One region of the Janthinobacterium sp. Mn2066 genome, then DNA from elsewhere that is predicted to be linked to it. Evidence: predicted binding sites of a transcription regulator. Region 1 holds the regulator's gene; the other holds the start of a gene.

Region 1 (14,403 bases):
GTCATAGGCGCGGAAATTTTCCACCCGCGTCTGCGGCTTGCCATTTACATATTCGGTGGTGACGGCTTGCGTGACCTTGCCCTTCCAGTCAGGGGTCGCCTTGATGCCGAACAGATTGTGGCTGCTGCTGCCGTCGCGGCCGATGATCTCGCGCTTGCCCCAGCCTGTTTCCAGCGCTGCCTGGCCCAGCATGAACTTGGCCGGAATGCCGGTGGCGCGGCTGGCTTCTTCCGCATGGGCACCCAGCTTTTCCTGGAAGGCGCGCACATGCGGTGCTTGCGTAGTGCCCGCCTTGGCATTGGGATTGGCCGCAGCGCCATCGCTGACGGCATTCTGCTGCTGGCGGAAGGCGGCCAGCGCCTGCGCCATGCTCGACGATCGGGGCGACGGCACTTCCGTGGCATCGGTGGCCAGCGGCTGGCTGGCCGACAGCTGGCGCAGCAGCGCCTCGGCCAGGCCGGTGCCCCGCTTGGCCAGGCTCTGGCTGGTCTGCTGGTCCAGCATCGAGGTGTACATCTTGCTTTGCTGGCTATCCATGATGCCGTCCTGCGGCGTGGCGTCGCGCATGCTTTTCATCATCATGTTGATGAACATGGCTTCAAACTGCGTGGCCGCTTCTTTCAACGCACCGGGATCTTTCGCCTTGGCCGACTGGCGCAAGCCATCCATGCCCTTGACGTCATAGGCGGCCTGATTGTTAAGGTTGTTGAGGTCGGTTTGGCTGATCATGGCGCCCCCATCAAATGATTTCAAGTTCGGCGCGCAGCGAACCTGCCGCCTTCATCGCCTGCAAGATGGCCAGCAAGTCCTGCGGCGTCGCGCCGATCGCATTGAGCGCCTTGACCACGTCGGACAGCGAAGCGCCGCCCTTGACCATGATGACCTTGCCCGGATCGGACTTGATATCGATCTGGGAAGTCTGCGTGACGACCGTGCGCCCGCCCGACAGCGGTGGCGGCTGGCTGACCTGCGGCTCGGTGTTGATGGTGACGGACAAGTTGCCGTGCGAAATGGCGCAAGTGTCGAGGGTCACCGACTGGTTCATTACCACCGAACCGGTGCGCGCATTCAGGATGACCTTGGCAGCCAGCCGGGCCGGATTGACTTCGATACTTTCCAGCTGGCCCAAAAAGGCCACGCGCTGGTCGCTATTGCCGGGCGAGCGCACCTGGATCACCCTGCCGTCGAGCGCGGCGGCCGTGCCGGGGCCATAACGGCTGTTGATGGCGTCGACCACCCGGCTGGCGGTGGAAAAGTCGGTGGCGTTCAGTTCCAGGCGCACCATGTCGTTGGCGCCCAGCACCGAAGGCACGCTACGCTCGACGGTGGCGCCGCCCGAGATGCGCCCGACGCTCAAGTGGTTCACCACTACCGAACTGCCGGGCGCCTGGGCGCCCACGCCGCCCACCAGCACGTTGCCCTGCGCCATGCCATACACCTGGCCATCGGCGCCCTTGAGCGGCGTCATCAGCAAAGTGCCGCCACGCAGGCTCTTGGCGTTACCCATCGACGAGACCGTCACATCGAGCAGCTGGCCCGGCTGGGCAAACGCGGGCAAGGCCGTCGTCACCATCACGGCGGCGACGTTTTTCAATTGCAAACTGGTGCCTTGCGGCATGTTGATGCCCTGCTGCTGCAGCATGGCGGCGATACTCTGGATGGTAAACGGCGTTTGCGTGGTCTGGTCGCCGCTGCCGTCGAGGCCGACGACCAGGCCATAGCCCATCAATTGGTTTTGCCGCACGCCGGCGATACTGGCCAGGTCTTTCAGGCGCTCGGCGTGGGCCAGCGGCGCCAGCATGGCGACAGCTAAGCCGCAGGCGGCCAGCAAACGGGGAAAGGTCAGGGTCGCCATGATCAGAATGGCATCAGGCTGAGGAAGAAGCGCGAAAACATCGACGACAGTTCGGCCCGGTCGATCTGGCTATTGGTGCGGTATTCCACGCGCGCGTCGGCCACCTGGGTCGACGGCACGACGTTGCCGATGCCGATGGTATCCGGATTGACCATGCCCGAGAAGCGGATGAATTCGGTGCCCTTGTTCATGGCGATCTGTTTTTCGCCGGCCACGATCAAGTTACCATTAGGCAATTCTTCGATGACGGTCACGCCGATGGTGCCTGAAAACGTATTGCTGGCCGACTGGTTGTCGCCATCGGCAAACTTGGTCGCGCCATTCGCCGAGACGGTGCCGCCAAAGCGGCCCTGGGCAAACCCCGGCGTGCTGAAACCCACGCTGCCGCTCTTGTTGCCCGAGCTGGCGCCCGCCTTGACGGCATTCGTGCGTTCGGTGATAGCGATCGTCATGGTGTCGCCCACGTGGCGCGCGCGGCGGTCTTCGAAGGCCGGGCGATAGGTCGATGGCTGGTAGATGGAGCCATTGTTGGCCGCTACCGGTTCGGGCATCGGTGCGCGGGTGGTGGTGGGATACTGCACGATCGAGGTGGGGGTGACGGCGCAGCCCGACAGCAGGGCGGCGGCGCACAGGGCGAACAGGGAATATTGCATGACTTACCTCCGCTGCCATCCGGCACCGGACGGCATGACGACTAAAAAAATTAAAGCTGAGACAGTTTCTGCAGCATCTGGTCGGACGTGGTGATGGCCTTGCTGTTGATCTCGTAGGCGCGCTGCGTCTGGATCATGTTGACCATTTCCTCGGCCACGTTGACGTTCGAGGTTTCGATATAGCCCTGCATCAAAAAGCCGGCGCCATTAGTGCCCGGCGTATTGGTCTGGGCCACGCCGGACGCGCCCGTTTCCATGTACAGGTTTTCGCCTTTCGATTCCAGGCCGGCCGGGTTGACAAAGGTGACCAGCTGCAAGGAACCGATCTGCGCCGGTGCGGTGGTGTCGGGCAAGGTAACGGAAACGGTGCCGTCGCGCGCCACGGTAATGCTCAGCGCATTGGTCGGCACGGTGATGGCCGGCTGGATCACGAAACCTTCGGAAGTGACCAGCTGGCCGTTGCTGTCGGTCTGGAACGAGCCGTCGCGGGTGTAGGCAGTGGCGCCGTCCGGCATCAGTACCTGGAAAAAGCCCGTGCCGTTGACCATCACGTCGCGCGAATTGCCGGTGGCCTGCGGGTTGCCCTGGGTATGGATGCGTTCGGTAGCCACGGTGCGCACGCCGGTGCCGATCTGCAAGCCCGATGGCAGCTGGGTCTGCTGCGACGATTGCGCGCCGGGCTGGCGCACGTTTTGGTACAACAAGTCTTCGAACACGGCGCGCGATTTCTTGAAACCGGTGGTGCTGACGTTGGCCAGGTTATTGGCAATCACGTCCATCTGCGTCTGCTGCGCTTCCAGCCCCGTCTTCGCGATCCAAAGTGAACGTATCATGTTTTTTCTCCAGTAACAGCGCCGGCAGGCCTGTGAACAATTTCTATGTGACCATTATGCGGTGATCCCTATCAATTCAAAGCGAGGATCTGGGTTGCTTTCGCGGCGTTATTCTCGGCATTCTTCAACAGGCTCATTTGCGTTTCGAACTGGCGCGCCAGCGAAATCATGCTGACCATGGCATCGACCGGGCTGACATTGCTGCCTTCCAGCGCTTCGGTGGTCAGCTTGACGCCTTGGTCGGCCTGCGCCGTGGTGCCGTCTTTCAGGCGGAACAGGCCATCATCGCCGCGCACCAGCTGCTGCTCGGGCGGATTGACCAGCTTGATGCGTCCCAGCACGGTCGATGGGCCGGGCGGGATATCGGTGGAAATCGTGCCCACCGTGCCATCGCTGGCAATCGACACCGTCACGCCGGGCGGGATCGCCAGCGGGCCCGTATCGCCCTGCACCATCAGCCCGGACTGGGTTTGCAGCATGCCGTTTTCATTGATCTTCAGGCTGCCATTGCGCGTGTAGGCCTCGGAACCATCGGCCGACTGCACCGCGATCCAGCCGGCGTTTTCCACCGCCACGTCGAGCGGACGCCCCGTGTGCTGCATCGGGCCTTGTGAAAAATCCGAGCCGACCGTGGAATCGACCACGAAGGCGCGCGTCGGCATCAAGCCGTCGGCCACCACCGGCACGGCGCGGAAAGAGTCCAGCTGGGCGCGAAAACCCGTGCTGGTCGCGTTCGCCAGGTTGTTGGCAGTCGTCGACTGCTTCTCCATGATGTGCTTGGCGCCGGAGCTGGCGGTGTAGATAAGACGGTCCATGTGTTTCTCCTGCCGGTAACGCAACTAAACGGGATTACTACAATATCAAGGGTGCCTCGACAAGTGTAGCGAGCGGTTCAATACCGGGTTGAGTAGCGCAGCTGTACGGAGGTACAGCGAGCAACGCCGACCCGGTAGTGAGACGCGCAGTAGCTTGGCGAAGCACCCATCAATTAGCGCAGGTTGACGATGGTTTGCAATACCGAATCCTGCGTCTTGATGGTCTGCGCATTCGCCTGGTAAGCGCGCTGGGCAGTGATCATGTTGACCAGCTCGGCCGTCAAGTCGACGTTCGACACCTCCACCGCCTGCGCACGCAGGTTGCCCAGGTTGCCGGTCTTCGGTTCGCCCGTGATGGGGGCGCCCGAGGCCGAGCTTTCGGCCCAGGCATTGTTACCCAGCGGCACCAGACCGTTCGGATTGGAGAAGTTACTCAGAATCACCTGGCCCAGGCTGCGCGTCTGGCCATTGCTGTACTGCCCCTGGATGATGCCGTCATCGCCCACCACGAAGCGGCTCAGCTGGCCGGCCGGATAGCCATCGGCGATGGTTTTCTTTTCGCTGGTGGCAATGCCGAGCTGGGTCGAGTTGGTGAAATCGACCTTCACCGCCAGGTTGGCATTGGCGCCCGTGGCAGGGAAGATAGGCAGGTTGACGGTCACCGGCAACGATTGCGGCGGCGTCAGGTTCAGCATGGCGACCTTGTCCAGGCTGCCGCCGGTGTTAAACACCAGCGAACCCGTCTTCACGGCAGGCACTACCGTCACGGCAGCGATGGCGGCGTCAATCTGGTCCGGGGTGCGGCTGGAGTTCAGGCCGTTAGGCACCGCGCTGCCATAGGTGGCGGCAATCGCCGCCAGCTGGGCTGGCGAAGCGCCGGCAGCCGTCGCGGCGGCGGTCACGGCGGCGCCAGCGGCATTGCCGTAGGCAACAGCGGCGGCGGCCACATTGGCGGCGTTCAGCGGTACGGCGGTCACTGCCGTTTGATAGGCGGCGCGCGCAGCCAGGGCAGCCGGGTCCGTTTGCAGGGCAGCGGCCGCCTTCATGCTGGTCACTTCCATATTGTCATTGGCCGTGTACACGTCCCAGGTATTGGTACCCGTCTTGACGTAGAACATGGACATGGTGTGGGCGTTGCCCAGCGAATCGTAGACGGCGACCGGGATCTGCTTGTTGTAGGAGGTCGGGTCGCTCATGCTGAACGGCACCGTGGTCGGCATATCCGAATTGGAATTGAGGTTGACCTGGGTATCGACCTTGGTGGTGGCTTGCGGCTTCATGTCGGACGGATCGATTTGCAGCGGCACGGCAGCGCCGGCCAGGATCTTGCCGTTGACATCGGCCGGATAACCGGTCAGCTGGGCCAGCTGGGCATTGACGATAAAGCCTTGCTTGTCTATCTGGAACTGGCCATTGCGCGAATACTGGATGGCGCCATTCACGCTGGTACGGAAGAAGCCGCTACCATTGATGGCGATATCGAGTGGATTGGTGGAGTTTTCGATGTTACCCTGCGTAAATTGCTGGGCAATTTGCGACACCGATACACCGATACCCGCCTGGTTGCCCGCCACGCCATACAGCGAGTTGGCATAAATGTCGGCGAACTGTGCCTGCGACTGCTTGAAACCCACGGTGGACGAGTTGGCGATATTGTTGCCGATGACATCCAGCGATTTGGCGGCGCCGTTCAAGCCGCTCAGGCCTTGTTGGAAAGACATTGTATTCTCCTGGTAGGAATAAGGTAGTAAGGCCGGGGAACCGGCTTACAGAATCTGCTTCACGTCTGCCATCGTGATACTGCCCACGCCCGGCACATTCAATTTCACGCCACTGGCGCCCGTCGACACACTGGCCACCGAACCGAACATCAGCGCGGTAGCGTCTTTCAACTCGACGCCGCCGCGCGTGGCCACCACCTTGAAGGTGTAGGCGCCATCGGGCAGCACCACCGGCTTGCCATCCTTGTCGAGATCGCCGGTGGTGCCGTTCCAGCCCAGCGGCAGGGTGCCCGGATCCTGCGCCCCCAGGTCGATGGAATGGACGAGCTTGCCGGACTTGTCGTAAATGTCCACCTGCACCTTGTCGGCCGCCGTCGCCAGGTCCACGCCCAGCAGGGCGGCGCTCTTGCTCAGGTTGATATCCTTACCCGCCGTCAACACGCCGTGACCGATGATGTTGGCTGCCTGCATCGATTCGGCTTGCTGGTAACTCGATTTCAGGCTGTCGAGGGTCGTGTTGAGGTTGTTGATGCCCGTCACCGTCGACAGCTGGGCCAGCTGGCTGGTCAGCTGTGCATTGTCGAGCGGGTTCATCGGATCCTGGTTTTGCAGCTGGGTCACCAGCAAGGTCAGGAACTTGTTGGTCTGCGCCTCGACGCTATTCGGATCGGCCGTGCTCTTCTTCGGATTCATCGTCGCCATCAAGTCATTCGAGATGGAGGTATTGGTATCTACGGTAGCCATGGTTTTGATGAGCCTTATTGGCCTAAAGTGAGGGTTTTCAGGAGCAGCGACTTGGCCGCGTTCATGGTTTCCACGTTCGTCTGGTACGAGCGCGAAGCCGACAGCATGTTGACCATTTCATCGACGGTATTCACGTTGGGCATGGTGACATAGCCCTTGTCGTCGGCCAGCGGGTTTTTCGGGTCATACACCAGCTTCATCGGCGACGGATCGTCGATCACCTTTTGCACCTTGACGGCAGTGGCGCCATTGGCCATCGGCACGGCTTCGAACACCACCTGCTTGGCGCGGTAGGCTTCGCCACTGGCGCTGGTGGCGCTGTCGGCATTGGCCAGGTTGCTGGCCACCGTGTTGAGCCGCTGCGCCTGGGCGCTCATGGCCGAACCGGAAACATTAAAAATATTAAATAGCGACATGATTATTGTCCTCCCTGGATCGCCGTCAGCATGCCCTTGATCTGGCCATTGAGCAGGGTGATGGCGGTTTCATAACGGATGGCGTTGTCGGCAAAGGCGTTACGCTCCAGGTCCATATCGACCGTATTGCCATCGACGGCGCCCTGCGCCGGCGTGCGGTACAGCAGCGGCGTGCCATCGGGCAAGCTGCCGGCCGCCTTGCTGCCGGCGGCGCCCTCGACGCCCTTGCCCGCCATATGCTGGGGCGAGGTGGCCTTCAGTGCGGGCGCCGCGCCGCCGGCCTTGGCCAGCGCGCCTTTCAGGGCACTGGCGAAATCGACATCGCGCGCCTTGTAGTTGGGCGTATCGGCATTGGCGATATTCGAAGCGAGCACTTCCTGGCGCGTCGAACGCAAGCTCAGCGCCGTCTCATTGAAGCGCATGTAATCGTCGAGTTTACCTATCATTTCAGGCTCCGGAAAAAGTCGCCACTGGCGCCCGGTTTGGCGGATGAATGGCGTTTTAGTGATGACAGGAAAGATAGTACGGCGGCGGCCTTGCCAGCCATCGCCGGATCAGACCGCACTTTTACCCCTTAATCCTCGCTTCGACCGGGCGCGCGCGGTCTATCATGGCACCATTCCAGAGGCCTATCACCATGAAAAAACCGCTCTCCTCCGCTCGCTCCCTCTTGCTGCCGCTGGCTTGGCTGGCATTGCTGGCGCCACTGGCACAGGCGCAGAACGCGGCTGCCGGACGCCAGTCGCCGGAAACGCTGCGGCAAAGCGTGGAACAGTTCCTGCTGGTGCAAAGCAATGGCTTGCCAGGCAAGGTCAGCGTCACCGTCGGCGCCGTCGATCCGCGCCTGAACCTGGCGCCCTGCCCTGCGCCGCAAGCGTTCATGGCGCCCGGCGCGCGCGCCTGGGGCAAGACCACGGTGGGCGTGCGCTGCACCCAGCCCGCCAACTGGACTATTTATGTGCAAGCCAATGTGGCGGTGGTCGGCGACTACATCGCCAGCGCCGCGCCACTGGCGCAAGGACAAACCATCGACGCTACCCAGCTGGTGACCATGCAGGGCGACCTGGCCGCGTTGCCAGCGGGCATAGCCACCGACATGGCGCAGGTGGTCGGCGCCAGCGCCAATGTCTCCTTGCCACCCGGCACGCCGATGCGCCTGGACACCTTGCGCCGCAAACCGGTGGTCATCCAGGGCCAGCTGGTGCGGGTGGTGTCGAGCGGCAATGGTTTCCAAGTGGCATCAGAAGGGCGCGCCATCGGCAATGCCGGCGACGGCCAGGTGGTGCAGGTACGCACCCAAAGCGGCCAGCAAATCAGCGGCGTGGCGCGCGCGGGCGGCATGGTGGAGGTGGCCTTTTAAAGCGGGCTGGACAGCGATATTGTCGTCTGGGGCACTAAAGTTTCAAGAGACGGTGCCGATAAAGAGACATATCCCGGAGTTTTTTGACTTCGACCAGACGAGGATCATGTTGTGAAAATCACCGAAACCATCAAGAGCAATCCCGCTTTGCCGGTCGCGCCGACCAATACCTCGGGCGCCCGCAATGCCGAGAAAGCACAAGCAACACCGACGACGTCGGATAATGTACGCCTGTCCTCGCAAGGACAGGCATTAGCGGCCAGTGCAACTGCCGGCAGCGGCGGCGTGTTCGACACGAAAAAAGTGGAACGCATCAAGCTCGCCATCGCCGACGGCCAGTTCCAGGTCAATTCTGAAAAAGTGGCAGACGGTCTCCTGGATACAGTCAAGGACTTGCTGCACTCACGAAATAGATAGGTTTCCCCATGCAATCAGTGACTCCGTTTTCCAGTCTGCGCGACGAACAAGAGCGTATGACCGCATTGCTGGCATTGATGAAACAAGAACAGCTGCATCTGGTTGCAGCTGAAATCGATGCCATCACGGAGATCACGACCCGCAAGACGGTGCTGGTCGGGCAATTGAGCCAGCTGGCGGCGCAGCGCCACCAGGCGCTGGCGGCAGCCGGCTTTGCCGCCGCCGAAGAAGGCATGGATGGCTGGCTGGCCCAGGCCGGCAACCCGGAAGCGGCAGCATTATGGACAGAATTGCTGAGCACCACGCGGGCAGCCAAGGAACAAAATCGCTTGAACAGCCTGCTGGTCAACAAGCACATGCTGCACACCCAGGGCGCGCTGAACGCCGTACGCCCACCCGCCCAAAGCGGCAACTTCTACGGCCCCAGCGGCCAGGCTACCAGCAATACCGTCAGCCGCCGGGTCGTTATCGGCTAAAGCCGGGACCCAGCACAGCTCAGCTGTGCGCAGCACGCCCCGTGTGCTGGCGGAATTTCGCGGCAATACCATTTCCCTTGGCCAACGCCGCTGCCTGCTGTTCCGGCGTCAGCGCATCGCGCAAGGACTGCCAATACTGATCCGCATAAGGATTGACGCCGCCTGGCCCCAGGATATCGTCATGCACCAGGCGCAGGGCCGACACATAACCATAGGCCAATAGCGGATCTTTCGGCACGATATCACCACCGCGCAGATATTCCTTCATCAAGGTAGTCGCGCCGATAATCTCGCCATCGTCGGCCCGTTCCGTCAGTTGCGCGATGGCCTGGCGTTTCCACTCAAGCACCAGTGGGTCATTGGGGCGGTCACGCAAGGCATTGGGGTCGCCAAACGGCCCCGCCTCAAGAAAACTGCTGGTGGCGCCGTACGCACCTCCCTTGACGGCGGCGGCCAGGAAGTCGAGGCGGGAATTTTTCTGGCTCTGTGTCATGCCACCGCACAACTTTGCTTCGGCCGCCGTTTCCCCTGCCGTCAATTCGCTGCCCCGCGCAAATTCCACTGAAGGCAAGTGCCCCTCTGCATTGAAGTAAATGCAATCATCGAGCAGATGGTAGGCCGCATCCGCATCGTCGGGATTGCCGCTGGCGGCCAGGCGTTCCAGCTGCGCGCCCAGGCTCGGGGCGGCAGGCGCCACGGCCGATGCGGAAGCGGCATCGGCGCCCGGATTGAAATAGGAAGACAGGCTGCGTCGGACTTTCGATACCTGCAGCGCCGCCGGTGCGCCATCGCCTGGTCCAGGAGCATAGGTGTAGACCAACATCAATACTGCAGCAGAGACAACAAGGACAACGGTGGTTTTGGCTGGCATGACAAAGTGGCTAAATGATGACAACCACAAGTTAGCACAGCCGCATGCCAAAAAGATACTTAGCCGCCCGCTTTTTTCGCTTTGTGTCCTGCAAGTAACAGCGCCGCCATGATGGCATCCACATGGTCGCCCTGCACTTCGATCACGCCCTCCTTGACCGTGCCGCCCGAACCGCACTGGCTGCGCAATTGCTTGCCCAGCAAGGCCAGCGCGACGGCGTCCAGCGCCAGGCCTTTTACCACGGTGACGCTCTTGCCGCCACGACCCTTGGTCTGGCGCGACACGCGCACCTGGCCATCGCCGGCAGGCGCAGCCTTGGCGTTGGCCTTGCATATACATTGCCCCACCGGCTGGCGGCAGGCTGGGCACATGCGGCCCGTTTCGGTGGAATACACAAGACCGCCCAGGGAACTGCTTTTCATGATGAAGATAAAGTAAAAGAAAGGCCGCGATTGTAGCAAGCTAGCGGGGCGCCGGTGCAGGTACAGGCGCAGCCGGCGGCGTCGGCACTTCCGTCACGGTTTCGGGAATGCCGGACAAGATCGTCACGGCAACCCGGCGGTTGCGGGCGCGCCCTTCCGGCGTGTCGTTCGGCGCCACGGGGATATTGTCGGCGTGGCCGACGGCCGTCAGGCGCGACGCCTGCACGCCGCTGGCGATAAACAGCCGCACCACGGCGCTCGAGCGCGCGGCCGACAATTCCCAGTTCGAGGCGAAATTCGAATTGCTGATCGGCTGGATATCGGTGTGGCCCTCCACCTGCACGTCGTGACTATCGTCCTTCAGCAGCACGGCCACGGCGCGCAGGGCCTGGTCGGACTCCGGCGTCAGCGCGGCGGCGCCCGGGTCGAACAGCACGCTGGCATTGATTTCCACGCTGACGCCGCGGCTGGTCTGCGTCACGCGCACCTTGCCTTCCTTGACCAGCGGCGCCAGGGTCGAGGTCAGGTCCTGCGCCAGGCGCGTCATGTGCTCGCGTTCGCGGCGGATCGCTTCGGCGCGGCGTTTCAGGGCCGGGTTGGGCAAGGCGACCGCTTGCGGCGCTTCCATGATCAGCGGCGGCGCGCCTTTATTCAGCCCGAAGGCCTCGCCGATGGCGTCTGAAAACACGCGGTATTTGCCCTCGTTGACCAAGGAGAGCGCGTACATGACGACAAAGAAGGCGAACAGCAGGGTAATGAAGTCGGCATAGGAAATCAGCCAGCGGTCCTGGTTGTCCGGCTCTTCGTCATACTTCCTGCGCGCGCGCCGCATCATGGTCAGTGCTCGTGCAGCAGGCTCGATACGCGCTCTTCGATGATGCGCGTATGGTCGCCGGTGGCGATGTCGTAGAACACGGCGGCCGTCACTTCATACTGGGTCACGCGGCGCGTGACGATGGCCTTCAGTTTATTAGCGACCGGCAGGAACAGCAGATTGGCCAGGCCCACGCCATAAATGGTGGACACAAACGCCACCGCGATGCCGCCGCCGAGCTTGCTCGGGTCGGTCAGGTTTTCCATCACGTGGATCAGGCCCAGCACGGCGCCCAGGATGCCGATGGTGGGCGAATAGCCGGCCGCCGATTCCCACACCTTGACGGCCTGGCGCTCGGCCAGTTCATAGGCGGTGATTTCCACGTCGAGCAGCTGGCGCAGCTTGTCGGGCGCGATGCCGTCGACGATCATGCGCAAGCCCTTGGCGTTAAAACGGTCGGCCGTGTTTTCCATCAGGCGCTCCAGCGCCAGCGGACCGTCGCGGCGCGCCGTCAGGCTCCACAGGCCGATGTCGCGCGACAGCGCGGCGCGCGTGTCGGCCGGCGGCTTGAACACCCAGCGCAGCATTTCCAGGCCACGCACGAAGGTGCGCAGCCGCGTCTGCAGCAGCACGGCGCCGAAGGTGCCGATCACCACGATGGCAAACGCGGCCGGCTGCAGCAGCGAGGCCATCTTGCCGCCTTCGAGCGCCTGGCCGACCAGGAGGCCGGCGACGGCCAGCAGCAGCCCGATTACGCTGGACCAGTCCACGCCTGCTCCCGTAAGGTTGCGCGCAGGCGCGCGACGGCCTGGGTATGCAGCTGCGAGACGCGCGATTCCGATACGCCCATCACCGCGCCGATCTCCTTCAGGTTCAGCTCTTCTTCGTAGTACAGGCCCATGAGTATTTTCTCGCGTGGCGGCAGCGCGTCGATGGCGTCGATCACGGACTGCCGGAAATCGGTATCGAGCAGGGAGCGCAAGGGGTCGCTGTCCTCGTCCACGCAATGGCGGTCGAGGAAGCTGTCATTGCCGTCCGGGTCATGAAAGTCTTCGTAGTACACCAGTTGGTGGCCGCCGCCCTCGCCCAGCATTTCCTGGTAATCGGCCAGGGGCATTTTCAACAGCTTGGCCACTTCCGACTCGGTCGGCGGATGGCCCAGGCGCTGCTGCAGGATGCTCATCGCCTCTTCGATCTTGCGCATGTTCTGGCGCATGCTGCGCGGCAGCCAGTCGCTGGTGCGCAGCTCGTCGAGCATGGCGCCGCGGATGCGCAGCACGGCATAGGTCTCGAACTGCGCGCCATGGGTTTCTTCGTAGCGGGTGATCGCATCGAGCAAGCCGATCATGCCCGCCTGGATCAGGTCGTCGACCTCGACCGATGGAGGCAGCTTGGCCTTCATATGGTGCGCCAGACGCTTCACCAGCGGAATATGTTCCGTTAGCAGATAGTCTTTGTTCGATTTCCCTTTGACCGTGTACATAGGCTGCTTATTGTTCTATATATGTGCTGCTAATCGATTCAGGCGCTGAAATGGTGTGCACTCCCCGTCTGATACAAAGTGGAGCCCAGCACCGGCGCCGCCGAACGGGCCAGCCGTTCCGCCAGGGCGCGAAACGCCACCGACGCGCCAGCCAGCGGAAATGCATCGATCACGCTGCGGCCCAGGCGCGCCGCGCGATGCAGGTATTCATCGGCTGGCACCGAGCCCATCGATGTCAGTTTCACGGCCAGGTAGCGGTTCGCCGCCTGCGCCATATTATCGTATACCACCTTTGCCTCGGGTTCGGAAGCACCCGTCACCAGGATGCCGAAGGGACGGCGTCCCAGTTCCTGGCTCAAACGCTTGATCAGGCTGTACGCTGCCGTGATCGAGGCGGCGCTGCCCGACACCTGCACCACGATGTCGGAAGTGGCCATCAGCGGCACGGGAAAGCAGGCGCCGCTCTCGCCGACCACGCCATCGACCAGCACGATGCCGGTCTGGCGCGCCATCACTTCGAAGGTCTTGGCCAGCCGGCGCGATTCGTCATTGGTGGCAAAGTCGGGGCTATCCATCTGATAGTTGCGCGCCCCCAGGGTGGCCACGCCAAAACCCTGCGGTACAGCATGGATCACCTGGTTCAGGCCGCACTGCTGGCGCGCCACGTCGAGCAGGCTGGCGCCATGCGCCAGGCCCAGCCGCGCCGCCACGCCTTCGCTGCTGCCGCTGGCGTCCAGCAGCAGCACTTCATTGCCCGTATAAGCGAGCGACGCGCCCAGGTTGATCAGCATGGCGCCCTTGTCATCCTGCGGCGTGGCCGACAACACCGTCAGCACGCGCGGCTGCGGGCCGCCCAGCATGCGGCGCAAGCCTTCGGCCTGGTCGAAATCAAAATTAGCCAAGGTGTCCCCCGCGCGCCTCATGGTTGCGGGCCACCGCCTGCGCCATCAGCAGCGGCAGTTCGGCGTCGGAAAACTGGGTGGCCGCCGCATCGCGCTTGAGTTTAAACGCGCGGTCGACCAGGTAGCCACGGTCGCCCAGGTGCAGGTCTTCCGGCACCCGCTGGCCATTCGAGACATAAAACAGGTTGAGTTTCTGGCGGATCACCACGTCGAGCACGTTACCGATCGAGGCGGCTTCATCGAGCTTGGTCATGATGCAGCCGGCCAGGCCGCTGCCTTGATAGGCGCGCACCACTTCGTTCAGGGTTTCCTGGGTGGCGGTGGCGTTCAGGCACAGCAGGCGCTTGACGTCGGCGCCGGCGCCCGACAGCATGGCCACCTGTTCGGTCACCATCTGGTCGCGCTGGCTCACGCCCACCGTATCGATCAGCACCGTATGCTTGTTCTTCAATTCTTTCAGGGCGATGCGCAAGTCGGCTTCATCTTTCACCGAATGCACCATCACGCCGAGGATCTTGCCGTAGATGCGCAATTGCTCATGGGCGCCGATACGATAGGCGTCGGTGGTGATCAGGGCCAGCTTTTCAGGGCCGTGGCGCATCACGCAGCGGGCCGCCAGTT
Region 2 (14,403 bases), on a different contig from region 1:
GGCATCGCCTGCGAAGTCATCGAAAGCCACGACGATATCTCGCTCAGCGACCAGTGCGCGACCGCCCTGTTTCGCATCCTGCAAGAGTCGCTGAGCAATATTTCCCAGCACGCCCAAGCCAGCCGGGTCCAGGTGGCGCTGAAGAAATGCCACGATACGATGTCGATGACGGTCAGCGACAACGGCGTGGGCGCGGCCGTCGATGGCCGCAACAAGCAGGGCTCGTTTGGCCTGGTGGGCATCGAAGAACGTATCAGCCTGCTGGGCGGCACGTTTTACATCGAAAGCAGCCCCGGCGCCGGCATGCGCGTGCATGTCAGCGTGCCGCTGGGGGCAGACGCCTCGGCCTATTCCCGGCAGGACGCCTCGGACATCATTGCCTGACACTAGCATCATGCAATGCTTGCTTATTTTCTAATTCAATGCAATATTGACGCAGAACAATCTTTCCACCCTGACAGGAGTTGCCCCACCAGAACCGCCTTTTTCACCTCAGCTGTACAGTCATTCCAGTCACATTTCTTTTTATACAAGGATATTCATGGATACGAACGACAGTTTCAAGGCAATTGCAGAATTGAATTTGGATGCGATCAAGGTCAAGCTGATGCACCGGGAATCGGGCGAAGGCTGGAGCCTGGAAAAGGCGAATGCCGTGGAGTTCGAGTACCGCCGCTTCCTGATCCTGATGAAGCAATTCCCGCAGGAAGAAACGGCGCCGCTGATGGATGTGGACACCTTCTGGCACTACCATATTCTTGACACGCTGAAATACGCAGCCGACTGCGAACAGGTCTTCGGCTATTTCCTGCATCACTTCCCCTACATCGGCCTGCGCGGCGCAGACGACGAAGCAGCGCATCACCGCGTCGGCGAGCGCATGAAGCAGTTGTATGAACAGACATTCGGGGAAGCCTACGAACGCACGGAAACGGCGTATTCGGGCAGGGCCGTGCAAACGGCGTATTCGGGCATGGCCATCGCGCCGGCTTACTCGGGCGCGGCCGTGAAGGCAGCATATTCGGGTGCAGCCGTCAAGACGGCGTATTCAGGCATGGCGATCCAGACCGCATATTCCGGCATGGCGACGCCGGCACAGACCGCCTACTCGGGCGCGGCGCGGACGGCATTCTCCAGCGCACCGGGTTCGCTCGCTGCAGCGGTGGTCAAATCTTCATTGGCTGAGGCGCAGGTCGGCAGTTTTTATGTCGACCGGCCATCCATTGCCGCCAGCCAGGAGACGTCGTCCTGACAGGACAGGCTATTAAGCGGACTCGCGATGAGCCGGCATGGATAGCGTGTGGGCTGCCGCACGCGGCAAGCCGGATAAAACCAGGCGGCACCTCTCACGTTGCCGTCTGTCTACCACGTAAGGCAGCACATTAAAGCAACGTCAACTACGCAACCTTCAATCAGGCAGCCATCAGTTCGCGCAGTTCACGGATGCTGAAATCGCTGATTTCGTGCATGCGGATCAGAATCGTGGCGCCGATCGGCAAGGTGTTGTGACGAATCTTGCTGATCACGGGTGGCGCCACTTCCAGCGCGCGCGACAGGGCGGCATCATTTTTCAGCTGCAGCTTGTCGATGATGGCGTCAAGAACGCGATTTGGGTTATAGGTAGGCAAAGAGGTAATTTGTTTGAGAGACATGATCAAAAATCCGAACTTGTTGTATTACTGCAAATAAAAAATGATTACAGGGCTGCTTTGCAATAAATCTTGGGGAAGATACTAAAAAACGCCATTACTTATGCGGTTTTTGGTTTGCAGACCATATAATACACGTTATTGTTGATTTTTGCTTAACTTAAAGCAAATTTGTGATAATTGAATAGATTTGACGCACTTTTAATGTGCTAGAGGATAACTCAAAATGGAAAAATTTGCTGCAGGCTATCAATTTTTTCGGTGAGCAACTCCGCTATCCATCAGCCATGCGATGGCCATCAGGGTGCCCAGCCGGGCCATGTCGGCGGAGAGCTGCCAGCCCTGCACGGCCAGGATGGCCGGCGATACGTCAACCAGGCTGCAAGCCAGTTGGCGCCTTATTTCATAGGGCGCGGGAGGCGCCTGGCGCGCCCCTTTCCGCCACCGCATATAGGCCCGTACCTGCTCCTTGCTGGGATGAGTTACGGAGTACATTGCATGCTCCTGCGGGCCACTATACGGAATGTTGCAGACTGAGTTACAAGCAGTAATACAAACAATCTTGCGGCGCCTGCCCGCCTGTTTGCTCACATTACCGTCACGCCGTCGCGGCGCGTTTGCGCAATATCAACAGTGAGGCAGGCAGAAAGTCCGGCAACTGCCGGACACCATCATGGTTTCTTTTGCTGGCGCACGCGCTGCTGCTGCTTTTCCTGCGTTTGCTGGCGATTCTGCTTGCGTTCGTACAAGGTCACGGCATCCTTCTTCGCCTGCTCCACGGTGCGCATCTCGGCGTGATCGTCGTGCGGCACAAAAAACTCCGCATCCTGGGCCGACACCACCAGCTTGATGGCTGCCTGGTCTTCCAGGTCATACAGCTCCGTGAGGACGGTGGTGACCTCGTCCAGGTATTCTTCGTAAGTCAGGGTGGTCATGGATAATCCTCGGTCAATAATAACTGGTAGCGCGCGGCAGGCAGGCGCGGCATGCGCCCGGCCGGCAGAAAGTGCGGAAATAACCGCGCATTTTAACTGATGGCGAGTTTTCTGGCTGACAACACCGCCAGCGCATCAGCCACGCGCGGGTAGCGCAAACGCAGCCCCAGCTCGCGCTTGATGCGCGTATTGTCCAGGCGGCGCGACTCGGACATGAACGACAGCAACATCGGCGTGACCACTTGCTGCAACGCGGCACGCGGCAAACGGGGCGGATGCGGCAAGCCGAAGGCATCGGCCACCAGGTCAAAATACTCGGCCATCTTCAATTGGCTGTCATCGCTGGCGTGATACACGCGGCCCGGCCTGGCGCGCCACAGGGCCCGTTCGATGATGCGCGCCAGGTCGTCGGCATGGATGTGATTGGTGTACACGTCGTCTTGCGGGACCAGCGCCGGCGTGCCCTCGCGCAAACGTTTTAATGGCAAACGGTCATCGGCATAAATACCGGGCACGCGCAGGATGGCCAGGCTGGCGGCGCGGCGCACGCCCCAGGCGCGCAGGACGGTTTCGGCATCCACACGGCGCCGCGCGCGGGCATTTTGCGGCGCTGGCGGACGCGTCTCGGCCACCTGCGCACCGCCGCAATCGCCATACACGCCGCTGGTGCTGACATATACCAGGCGGGCGTGCTCAGGTAAAATGGCGGCCAGATTACGCGTGCGCCGGTCCAGCAGCCCCGCCGGCTGGGGCGGCGCCAGGTGCACGACCCACGGCGCCAGCCCGGCCAGCCGCCGCAGGCTGGCGCGGTCATCGAGGTTGGCCACGATGGGCACGGCGCCCGCCGCACGCAGTTCGGCACAGCGCGCAGGCTGGCTGGTGACGGCAAACACGCGAAAACGCGTGCTCAGCAAGGGCAATAGCCGCATGCCGACATCGCCGCAGCCAAGAATAAGCAGGCGCGGCAGGCCCAGCGGCTTGTGCAATGATTGAATTAATATGTTTTTCATCTCAAGGATAGTATGACTTTTCAAATTACTGTTGAGCCCAGCGGCCATCAATTCAGTTGCGAAGCGGACGAAACCGTCTTGTCGGCCGCCATCCGCGCCGGCGTGGGCTTGCCGTATAGCTGCAAAAGCGGCGCTTGCAGCTCTTGCAAAGGCAAGGTCGTGTCCGGCAGCGTACAGCACAAGCCGTATCAATCGCGTTCGCTGACGGACGAAGAAGCGGCGCAAGGCTATTCCCTGCTGTGCTGCGCCGTGCCCCAGGGCGACCTGGTGGTGCAAGCGCGTGAAGTGGCTGGCAGCAGTGATTATCCCATCAAGAAAATGCCGTCGCGCGTCACCACGATCGAGAAAGTCGCGCCCGACGTGGTCGTGCTGACCCTGCAATTGCCGGCCAGCGAACGCCTGAACTACCGCGCCGGACAGTATATCGAAATCATGTTGCGCGACAACAAGCGCCGCAGCTACAGCATGGCCAGCGCCCCCGTCGAGGGCGGCCCGGTCAGCCTGCATATCCGCCACATGCCGGGCGGCCTGTTCACCGACCAGGTGTTTGGCAGCATGAAAGAGCGCGACATTCTGCGTTTCGAAGGCCCGATGGGCACCTTCTTCCTGCGCGAAGACTCAGACAAGCCGGTGGTGCTGCTGGCGTCGGGCACCGGCTTTGCGCCATTAAAAGCCATCGTCGAGCACATGATCAACGAGAAATCGCCGCGTCCAATCACCTTGTACTGGGGCGCGCGCCGGCCGCACGACCTGTACATGGATGCGCTGTGCCGCCAGTGGGCGGCTGACTTGCCGCAATTCACCTACGTGCCGGTAGTCTCGAACGCGCTGGAAGAAGACCATTGGCAAGGCCGCACGGGCTTCGTGCACCAGGCCGTGATGGCCGACCTGCCCGACATGGCGGCCTACCAGGTGTACGCCTGTGGCGCGCCCGTCGTGGTGGAGTCGGCCAACCGCGATTTTGTCAAGCTGTGCAATCTGCCGGCGGACGAGTTTTACGCGGACGCGTTTACCACCGAAGCCGACCTGGCCAAGTAACACCCTCCATGCAGCGGGAAGGCGCTGCGGGCGCCGCCCGCTGCCTTCCCATACCCCGCTGCTCTCTGGAAAGTGTTCATGTCCCTCGTTTCGCCCGGCAACGGCTTCAGTGTCCTGCGCCACCGTAATTTCTCCTTCTACCTGTCAGCCCGCGTGCTGGGCACCCTGGCCGTGCAAATGCAAAGCGTGGCCATCGGCTGGCAGGTATATCAACTGACGGGCAGCCTGTTCGACCTGGGCTTGATCGGCCTGGCGCAGTTCGCCCCCTTCCTGGTCTTGATTTTGCCGGCCGGCCACGCCGCCGACCGCTATAACCGCCGCAATATCATCGCCTGGTGCCTGACGGCGCAACTCGCTTGCGCACTGGCCCTGCTGGCGTTCACCGTCAGCGGCATGGCCGCCGTCTGGCCCGTGTTTGCCGTGCTGGTGCTGTTCGGCAGCGCGCGCGCCTTCATGATGCCGGCCACGCAAGCCGTGCTGGTCAATATGGTGCCCACCGAAAGTTTCAGCCGCGCCGTCGCGCTCAGCTCGTCGAGCTCGCATGTCGCCATCATCCTCGGCCCCATCCTGGGCGGCTTGCTGTATTACTTCGGCCCCAAGGTGGTGTACCTGGTGGCCGCCACGCTGCTGGTGTTATCGGTGCTGCTGATGCGCGCCACCACGCCCGCGCCGCAGGTGGTCAGGCGCGAACCGGTCAGCTGGCATACCCTGCTCGAAGGCTTGCGCTTCGTCTGGTCCAGACCGATCGTGCTGGGGGCCATTTCGCTGGACCTGTTTGCCGTGCTGTTCGGCGGCGCCACCGCCCTGCTGCCGGCGCTGGCGCACGATGTGCTGCATACGGGCCCCAGCGGCCTGGGCCTGCTGCGCACGGCGCCCGGCGTGGGCGCGGCCGTCTGCTCGATCGCGCTGGCCTTTTTCCCGATCACGCGCCGGGTCGGCGCCTGGATGTTTGGCGGCGTGGCCGTGTTTGGCCTGGGCACCTTGACCCTGGGCGCCACCAGCCATGTCGCGGTAGCCCTGGTGGCGCTGTTCCTGATGGGCGCCGGCGACATGGTCAGCGTGTATATCCGCCACCTGCTGGTGCAGTTCGAGACGCCCGACGAAATCCGCGGCCGTGTCAGCGCCGTCAATTCCGTGTTTATCGGCGCCTCGAATGAATTGGGGGAGTTTGAGTCGGGCCTGACGGCTGGCTGGTTCGGCCTGGTGCGCGCCGTGCTGTTCGGCGGCGCCGCCACCCTGGCCGTGACGGGCCTGTGGGCCGTGCTGTTCCCCGTGCTGTCGCGCATGGACCGGTTTCCCCACCACGCCAAGGAAGCCGCGGCACAAGGCACGACAGGATAAGATGCGGTATCGACCACCACGCCAGCCTGCGCCATGAAAAACGCCTTCCCCTTGCACGGCTTCATCCGCAGCCGTCCTCACTTGAGTCTGGCCATCGTCATCGGCGTGGCGGCCGGCTTGCTGCTGCCCGACTCCTGGCGCCAGATGACGCGCTTGCTGACGGCGTGGAATGTCGCCGTGTGGCTGTATTTGATTACCATGGCCTGGATGATGATGCGCGCCAGCCATCACCAGGTCAAGGCCGTGGCCGCGCGCCAGGATGAACGGGCGGCCATGGTCTTGTCGGCGCTGTCGGTGGCTTCGGTGATGAGCCTGGCGGCGATCGTCTCGCAACTGTCGGCCATGAAAGACATGACGCCCGACATGCGCGCCCTGCACTACGGCCTGACCATCCTGACCCTGGTCGGTTCCTGGTTCCTGGTCGGCACCCTGTTTTGCTTCCACTACGCCCATTTGTATTACCAGGCCAGCCCGCAGCAGCGTCCGCTGCGTTTTCCCGAGGAAGAGAAAAATCCCGATTACTGGGATTTCCTGTATTTCTCCTTCACCATCGCGGTGGCCGTGCAAACCTCGGATGTCACCGTGCAGACGCGCCTGATGCGCCAGATCGTGCTGGGCCAGTCGGTGCTGAGCTTTTTCTTCAACCTGGTGGTGCTGGGCCTGTCGATCAATATCGCCGCCGGCCTGATCAATGGTTGAAGAATGGCTGAACAATGTGCTTACGCCGTCTGTAGCAGCCCCGAGAGCAGAACGCGGAAGCTGGCCACCGTTTCTATCGATGCCACGCGCGGATCGCTTGCGCTGGCGATCCACAGCGAGGCATTGAGCGCGGCGCCGTTGACCAGGTAGGCCGTGGCCTGCGCATCGACCGGCTTGATGATCTTGTTGTCGATCAAGTCCTGGATGCTGCGCATCGTGTTGAGCAGGCATCTCGTCTGGCTGGCCCTGCGCGCCGTATCGCCGAGGACGGAAGGACCATCCATCAGGACGATGCGCTGGATCTCCGGTTCCAGCGCCAATTCCACCCAGGCAACGCATTCCTCGACGAAACCTTCCCACGGTGTCGCTGCCTGCGCCACCACGGCCCGCAGGCGCTCGGCCGACTCTGCATCGATCTGGGCGATCACGGCTTCAAACAAACCCTTCTTGCCGCCGAAGTGGTGGTATAGCGCGCCGCGCGTCAGCTCCACGTCGGCCGTCAAATCCTCCATCGCCGTATCGGCATACCCCTTGCTGGCGAAAGCCTTGCGGCCAGCGGCGATCAGCTTGCTACGCGTGACCGCGATCATATCCGCACGTTTTTGTCGCGCCATGGCGCCCTCCTGTCGATTCGCAGCACGCAATGACATGCACGATGTATGTTAATATTTCATTCGCATACACAATGTATGTTAATGCGCTACGCTGAGCAGCCGACAGAATAGCGCAAGGTCCCACCAACAGGAGAAACCTATGAGCAAGTATGCCAATCAACAGATCGTGCTGGCCGCGCGTCCGGATGGGGAGCTGCAACTGTCCGACCTGCGCCTGGAGAACCTGGCAGTCCCCGTTCCGGCCCAGGGTGAGGTGCTGCTGGAAACGATTTTCCTGTCGATCGATCCGTATATGCGCTGGTGGATGCGCGCCGAAAAATCCTACAACACCCCGATCCAGATCGGCGAAGCGATCGTCGGTGCGACGGTCTCGCGCGTGCGCCAGTCGCGCCATCCACACTGGCAGGAAGGCGACTGGGTACTGGCGTCGTCAGGCTGGCGGCGCTTTGCCCTGTCCGACGGCAGCGGCCTGCGCCGGCTCGACCCGGCGACCGCCCCGCCCTCCACCGCACTGGGCGTGCTGGGCATGACGGGCTTCACCGCCTACGCAGGGCTGCGCAACATCGGCCAGCCGAAGCCCGGCGAAACCGTGGTGGTCGCAGCGGCAAGCGGGGCAGTAGGCTCGGCGGTGGGACAAATCGCCCGCCTGCGCGGCGCCCGCGCCGTGGGCATCACCACCGGCCAGCAAAAGCTGTCTTACCTGAAGGAGGAATTGCATTTCGACGCTGTCGCCGACTACCGGGCGCCGGACTTTGCCGGGCAGTTGGCCAAGGCTTGCCCGGACGGCATCGATGTCTACTTCGAGAACGTCGGCGGGCGCATCTGGGATACCGTGCTGCCCCTGCTGAACACTTACGCCCGCGTGCCGGTCTGCGGCCTGATCTCGCAATATGAAGCCAGCGCCGGCGCCACAGGCCACGTCGATCGTCTGTCCAGCACCATGGCGCAGATCATGGGCAAGAGCCTGACCTTGCGCGGCTTCATCCAGACGGAATATGCCCCCACCCAGCTCGCCGACTTCCTGCAGGAAGCGGGAGCATGGCTTGCCGAGGGAAAAATCCGTTACCGCGAACATCTGCTGCACGGCCTGGAGCAGGCGCCGCAAGCCTTGATCAGCCTTTTGAAAGGCCAGAACTTTGGCAAGACGATCGTGCAGGTCGGGGCAGCCCACGACTAGCGCTGCCGCGATAGCCGATGGCAGATAGTTTCAGTGAGGAAACTTGACCTGGCTGAAGGGTTAAGCCCATCTTAATCGTGCAAAGCCCCTTGAAATAGGGGAAACAGGAGTAAGATAAGTCTCATGCAGGAGGTCATCTGCATAAGGCCGTAGCACGGCTGTGATGGGTTTTTTTTGAATTGAAGGAGTCAAGCATATGCAAATCAATATCAATACCGACAGCACCATCGCCCACACCCCTGGATTGACCGAACATGTGCAATCCGTCCTTGAAAACGCACTGAGCCGCTTTCGCGACAACCTGACCCGCATCGAAGTCCACCTGAGCGACACGAATGGCCCGAAAGGCGGCGCGGACGATATCCGCTGCGTCATCGAAGCCCGCGTCGCCGGTTATCAACCTATCGCCGTCACCGAGCAAAATGCCAGCGTGCATCAATCGCTGAGCGGCGCCACCGAGAAGCTCAAGCGCGCCATCGATAGCGCCATGGGCCGCCTGCACGGCAGCAAGCGCCACGCCAGCGGCAAGAATGCCGTGGTCGACGAGACCGAAGCGGAAGAAGCCGCCGAGTAATTCCCCGTGTTTTTATAGAGACCTGGGCAGCCGTTCAAGGCTGCCTTTGCATTTGCGGAAACGATTTTTGGCAAGCCCCGCCAACATTGCCTTTAACGCAATTATCATACCGATAAAATAATTGTCGTATTCCACACATAATTTCACTTCTGGAAAGCCTTTTTCATTACAGTAAAGCCCGCTTTAAGCTATCATGAAGCAACCGGCTCACTGCTTGCGTGACGCTGGCTTTTTGAAAGTGGGCTTGTGGAACAAATCGGCAACTTCAGCGCTTCAAACTGCAACATCGGCGATCTACAGCTATTTCGCGATGGGGCGGATAGCCGGACGGCGACCATGCTGGCGCCCTGCCCCGTGATTCGCCTGGAGGCGGGCGAAGCGCTGGCCGATACGCAAGGCGCCAGCCTCTACATCGTGTTGCGCGGCGCGCTGGCCGTCGCGGCCGACACCCATACCGGCATGGACGACGGCACGGTCAGCAAGGTCTTGCCCGGCGAAAGCGTGGGAGAACAGTCGGTGCTGGACGAAGCGAGCAACCTGGCCGCCATTTCCGCACTGGAAGAAACCGATTTGCTGGTGATTCACGCCAGCCTCGTCTGGGAATTGATCGAGCAGTCGAACGGCCTGGCGCGCAACCTGCTGCGCCTGCTGTCCTTCCGCATCCGCGCCGCCAACGCCCTGCTGCGCCGGCGCCAGAAACTCGGCGAATTCTACCGCCAGCTATCGATGGTCGACAGCCTGACGGGCTTGTACAACCGGGCCTGGCTCAACGATTTGCTGCCGAATATGATCGTCACCGCCCACAGCAGCGGCGAACCGCTGTCGCTGGTGATGATCGACCTCGACCATTTCAAGCGTTTTAATGACACCCACGGCCACCAGGCCGGCGACCAGGCGCTGCGCATCGCCGCCCAGGTACTGGGGGCCGCCTCGCGCCCCACGGATTTTGCCGTGCGCTATGGCGGCGAAGAATTGATGGTGATCTTGCCCGATACCAGCGAGCAAGTCGCCATGCTGGTGGCGGAACGGCTGTGCGAGCGCATGCAGCAAGCCGTCATCTTCAACGACATGCGCTGTCCGCTGCCGCATATCACGGGTTCCTTCGGCGTGGCCAGCCTGGCCCAGGGGCAAGATGAACACGGCCTGATCGCCGCGGCCGACACTGCCCTGTACCGGGCCAAGGCCTCGGGACGCAATACCGTTTCCCTGTAGTAAATCAGGCCGCCTTGGTGGCTGGCTTATCCGGGCTCGCTGGCGTGGCTGGCGCGGCTGGCGAATCCGCCTTCTTGCTGCTGTGCGCGGCCTGGAAATCGGCGTAACCCTTTTGCACCAGCGCATAGGTCTTGTCGATATTGCTGGCGATATCGCCGCCCAGCACCTTCAAGCCGCTGAGGATGTCGCGCGCTTCCTTGAAACCCTTTTCCATGCCGCCACCGATGGTGTCCATGAACTTTTGCAGGGTGGCATCGTCATCCTCGCCCGGATGCTGTTTCTTGTAGGCTTCAAAAAACCCGGTCGACAAGGATACAATGCGGCTCGCCGTCGCCTCGGGACTATTGTCTTGCGACGCTGCGTTTTGCACGGCGTCATCGCCATACTGGCCTTTCAACGCTTCATTGATGCTGGTGATGGCCGATTTGTAGACCAGCGCCAGCGGATCATTCTGTGAACCGATGGACACATTGAGCGAGGCCTGCATGATGGACGCGTTCAATTGCAGGCGCGACTTGTCGTTGACGCTCATCTCGGCGCTGCCGCCATCCTTTTGACGGACTTTATGATCGTCAGCATTGACGGAATTCAGGGAACTGGCGGAATTACTGCTTGCGGCGATGGGAATTGACACGATAGGCCTCCTTGAACGGGCAATATATGACACCATGCGCTTAGCGCAGCGAGAGCGATCCTCTCTGATCACATATAGTATCGGCAAGTATTCAAAAAACTATAGCCACGACTTTTTTAGCGACCACAACGCCACCACCATCAATGACTATCCAGACTTTTCTTTGGCACGATTACGAAACCTTTGGCGTACAGCCGCGCCGCGACCGCCCGGCCCAGTTTGCGGCCATCCGCACCGATGCCGAGCTGAATGAAATCGGCGAGCCCATCATGCTGTATTGCCAGCCTGCCAATGATTTCCTGCCTGACCCGCAATCGTGCCTGATCACCGGCATTACGCCACAGCAATGCCTGCAGCAGGGCGTGCCCGAGCATGAATTCGCGGCCGTCATCGAAGCGGCCTTTTCCGAGCCTGGCACCATCGGCGTGGGCTACAACACCATCCGCTTCGATGATGAAGTCACGCGATTCTTGCTCTGGCGCAACCTGCACGACCCGTATGCGCGCGAATGGAAAAACCATTGCGGCCGCTGGGACTTGCTCGACGTGGTGCGCATGACGCATGCGCTGCGCCCGGACGGCCTGCAATGGCCCAGGCGCGACGATGGCCAGACCAGCTTCAAGCTGGAACACTTGAGCAAGGCCAACGGCCTGCTGCACGAAGCGGCCCACGATGCGCTGTCCGACGTGCGCGCCACCATCGCCCTGGCCCGGCTGATCAGGCAGACGCAGCCGAAGCTGTTCGAATTTTGCCTGGCGCTGCACAAGAAAGACCGGGTCGCCAGCGAAATGGGCATGCACCTGGACGCTGCCCAGCGCCAGCCTTTCCTGCATGTCTCGGGCATGTTCCCCGCCGAGCGCGGCTGCCTGGGCCTGGTGTGGCCGCTGGCCACGCACCCGAGCAATAAAAACGAGGTGCTGGTGTGGGATTGCCAGTACGACCCGCGCGAACTGGCGACGCTGGACGCCGACACCATCCGCACGCGCTTGTTTACCCGCGCCGACGCCATGCCCGAAGGCATGACTCGCCTGCCCGTGAAAAGCGTGCACCTGAATAAGTCGCCCATGCTGGTCGGCAATTTGAAGACCCTGTCGCCGGCCATGGCCGAGCGCTGGGGCATCGATGTCGAAGCAGCGCGGGCCAACGCCAGCCATGCAGCTACCCTGCCCGACATGTCGGCCACCTGGGCCGCCGTGTTCCAGCGCCCCGCTGGCGAAGGCGCCGTCGACGTGGATGAAGACCTGTATGGCGGCTTTATCAGCAATGACGACCGCCGCCTGCTCGACTCGCTGCGCCGCAAGACGCCAGCCGAACTGGCCGCCGCCCGTCCCTCGTTTGCCGACGAACGCCTGCAGGAATTGCTGTTCCGCTACCGCGCGCGCAATTTCCCGCAGACATTGAGCGAAGCGGAAAGCCTGCGCTGGGAACAGCACCGCGCCGCCCGCCTGTTCGATGGCGAGGCCGGCGCCCGCACCATCGAGATGCTGTTTACGGAAATCGATACCTTGTCGGAATCGGTCGATGAGCGGGGGGAAGAGATACTGGGTGAACTCTACGATTATGTAGAGATGGTCGCGCCGCAACGCGATTAAATAAAAAATGCCGGGCTAGCCCGGCATTTTGCATCTTGCCCCGACCTTAAACGCTACGGTGCGCGTTGATCGCGTCGCGCGTTTCGATCGCCACGCGGCGTGCTGCGTCGGCGAAATCTTCGCCATCCTGCGGCTTGGCGTAAATGATGGCGCGCGAAGAACTGATCATCATGCCCATGCCGCCCGCCGTCTGGCCTGCGCCGACCGTGGCGGCAATGTCGCCGCCCTGGGCGCCGATGCCCGGCACCAGCAGCGGCATGTCGCCGACGATGGCGCGTACTTGCGCCAGTTCTTCAGGGAACGTTGCGCCCACCACCAGTGCGCACTGGCCGCTCTTGTTCCATTTGCCGGCCACCAGGCGCGCCACGCGCTGGTATAGCGGTTCGCCATCGGTATTCAGGAATTGCAGGTCGGAACCGCCCGGATTCGAAGTGCGGCACAGGATGATCACGCCGCGGTCGGCCCACGCCAGGTAAGGATCGAGCGAATCTTCGCCCATGTAGGGGTTGACGGTCACGGCGTCGGCGCCATAACGCTCGAACGCTTCGCGCGCGTATTGGGTGGCGGTGGCGCCGATATCGCCGCGCTTGGCGTCGAGGATCAGCGGAATGTGCGGATAGTGTTCACGCACATAGCGGCAGATGTCTTCCAGCTGTTTTTCTGCGCCCAGCGCGCCGAAATAGGCGATCTGCGGTTTAAACGCGCACACCAGGTCGGCGGTGGCGTCGATGATGCGGGTGCAAAAGGTGGTGATTCCATCGGGCGCATCGCGCAATTCCGCCGGCAGTTTCGCCAGGTCAGGGTCCAGGCCCACGCACAGCAGGGAATTATTGGCCGTCCACGCGGCGGATAATTTATTGATGAAATTCACGGCACACCTTCTCTATATTCAGTTGCAAACCCCGTATTGTAACGCGGCGCGGGTTTGCTACGACAGCGCCGCGCTTGCCAGCAGACAAGCACGGCGCTGTCAGAGAAGATTAAACCGCGTTCTTCCTAGTTGCCATTTCCCGGCCCCGTGTTGCCATATTCAAGCAAACGGTTGGCCGGCAAGGCGCCCGCCGGCACCGAGCTGTAGGGGCGCGTGGCCGTCGAGTCTGCCCATGGATCGGCCTTGCGGATATGCTCGCCCAGCACCGAGTTGCGGATCAGCACTTGTCCATTCGGCGAGGTGACGCCATACGCGGCCAGGCTGGCAACGCCTTCATCCCAGGCACGGCCCAGGTAGATCTGGCCGGCCGGCGTGCCCGTTTCCGCCGTGAAGCGGCTGTTGGTGATCAGGAAACCATAGGCGTTACGGTAATCGGTGCTGGCCGCCGTGACATAGCCGGTACCGTTGCCCGTGTTCAAGGTGTGGATGGTGCAATTATCCAGCACGGCCGTGCCACGGCCGAAGATGAAATCCACATCGCCCTCGATATAGCTGTTTTTCACGTACACGCGCGACACCTGGTCCACATTGCCGCTTTTCATGTAGAAGGTGTCCTGGTGGCCCAGCAGGCGCACATTTTCCAGCACGATCTTGTCGCCCTGCGTCATCAGGGCCACGGCAGATTGATTGCTGCCGGCAAAGCTGCCCTTCACATAATCATTGGAAAAAGTCAGGTTCTTGGCCTGGAAATCGGCCGCGTTGACGGCGAAGGTGGCGCTGCCGCTGGTGCCGATGGGATTGGCGGGCGAACTATTGCACTTGTTGCCGTTGGTCTTGGCCGCATCCACCGTCGGATTGCCGTTATTAAACACGATCACCGTATGCGAGGCATCGCTATCGAGGCTGTATAAACGGATGGCCGGCGTGCCGCTGCTGGGCAAACACACCGTTTCGCGGTAGGTGCCGGGCTGCACGCGGATAAACACGGGCGGCACTTTATTGCCCAGTGCGACGGCCGCATCGATGGCCGCTTGCACGGTAACAAAATTGCTGGCGT

The links. The regulator FliA, encoded in region 1, starts transcription of late flagellar genes. The targets are predictions, from matches to a motif close to CTAAAGTTTNNNNNNNNNNNGCCGNTA.
Region 2: the regulator FliA is predicted to act here: its motif matches at 10,962-10,988, upstream of ACL9RI_RS15585 (DUF5610 domain-containing protein).

The regions. Positions count from the first base shown of each region.
Region 1 covers NZ_JBMOUF010000001.1:587,176-601,578, reverse strand. Annotated here, with positions in the region: gene flgJ (flagellar assembly peptidoglycan hydrolase FlgJ) at 1-729, opposite strand, end outside; gene ACL9RI_RS02615 (flagellar basal body P-ring protein FlgI) at 740-1,855, opposite strand; gene ACL9RI_RS02610 (flagellar basal body L-ring protein FlgH) at 1,858-2,508, opposite strand; gene flgG (flagellar basal-body rod protein FlgG) at 2,559-3,341, opposite strand; gene ACL9RI_RS02600 (flagellar basal body rod protein FlgF) at 3,413-4,156, opposite strand; gene ACL9RI_RS02595 (flagellar hook protein FlgE) at 4,330-5,877, opposite strand; gene ACL9RI_RS02590 (flagellar hook assembly protein FlgD) at 5,923-6,621, opposite strand; gene flgC (flagellar basal body rod protein FlgC) at 6,636-7,037, opposite strand; gene flgB (flagellar basal body rod protein FlgB) at 7,040-7,483, opposite strand; gene flgA (flagellar basal body P-ring formation chaperone FlgA) at 7,675-8,397, shown strand; gene flgM (flagellar biosynthesis anti-sigma factor FlgM) at 8,509-8,814, shown strand; gene ACL9RI_RS02565 (flagella synthesis protein FlgN) at 8,823-9,290, shown strand; gene ACL9RI_RS02560 (hypothetical protein) at 9,310-10,113, opposite strand; gene ACL9RI_RS02555 (translation initiation factor Sui1) at 10,221-10,583, opposite strand; gene motD (flagellar motor protein MotD) at 10,624-11,415, opposite strand; gene ACL9RI_RS02545 (flagellar motor protein) at 11,421-12,167, opposite strand; gene ACL9RI_RS02540 (RNA polymerase sigma factor FliA) at 12,149-12,880, opposite strand; gene ACL9RI_RS02535 (MinD/ParA family ATP-binding protein) at 12,919-13,782, opposite strand; gene flhF (flagellar biosynthesis protein FlhF) at 13,775-14,403, opposite strand, start outside.
Region 2 covers NZ_JBMOUF010000007.1:255,119-269,521, reverse strand. Annotated here, with positions in the region: gene ACL9RI_RS15650 (CHASE domain-containing protein) at 1-384, shown strand, start outside; gene ACL9RI_RS15645 (glycine-rich domain-containing protein) at 542-1,252, shown strand; gene ACL9RI_RS15640 (hypothetical protein) at 1,413-1,652, opposite strand; gene ACL9RI_RS15635 (hypothetical protein) at 1,899-2,144, opposite strand; gene ACL9RI_RS15630 (hypothetical protein) at 2,321-2,584, opposite strand; gene ACL9RI_RS15625 (SDR family oxidoreductase) at 2,677-3,594, opposite strand; gene ACL9RI_RS15620 (CDP-6-deoxy-delta-3,4-glucoseen reductase) at 3,607-4,632, shown strand; gene ACL9RI_RS15615 (MFS transporter) at 4,711-5,973, shown strand; gene ACL9RI_RS15610 (DUF1345 domain-containing protein) at 6,007-6,672, shown strand; gene ACL9RI_RS15605 (TetR/AcrR family transcriptional regulator) at 6,693-7,286, opposite strand; gene ACL9RI_RS15600 (NADP-dependent oxidoreductase) at 7,426-8,463, shown strand; gene ACL9RI_RS15595 (HPF/RaiA family ribosome-associated protein) at 8,660-9,037, shown strand; gene ACL9RI_RS15590 (GGDEF domain-containing protein) at 9,284-10,249, shown strand; gene ACL9RI_RS15585 (DUF5610 domain-containing protein) at 10,254-10,883, opposite strand; gene sbcB (exodeoxyribonuclease I) at 11,027-12,475, shown strand; gene pyrF (orotidine-5'-phosphate decarboxylase) at 12,522-13,346, opposite strand; gene ACL9RI_RS15570 (pectinesterase family protein) at 13,472-14,403, opposite strand, start outside.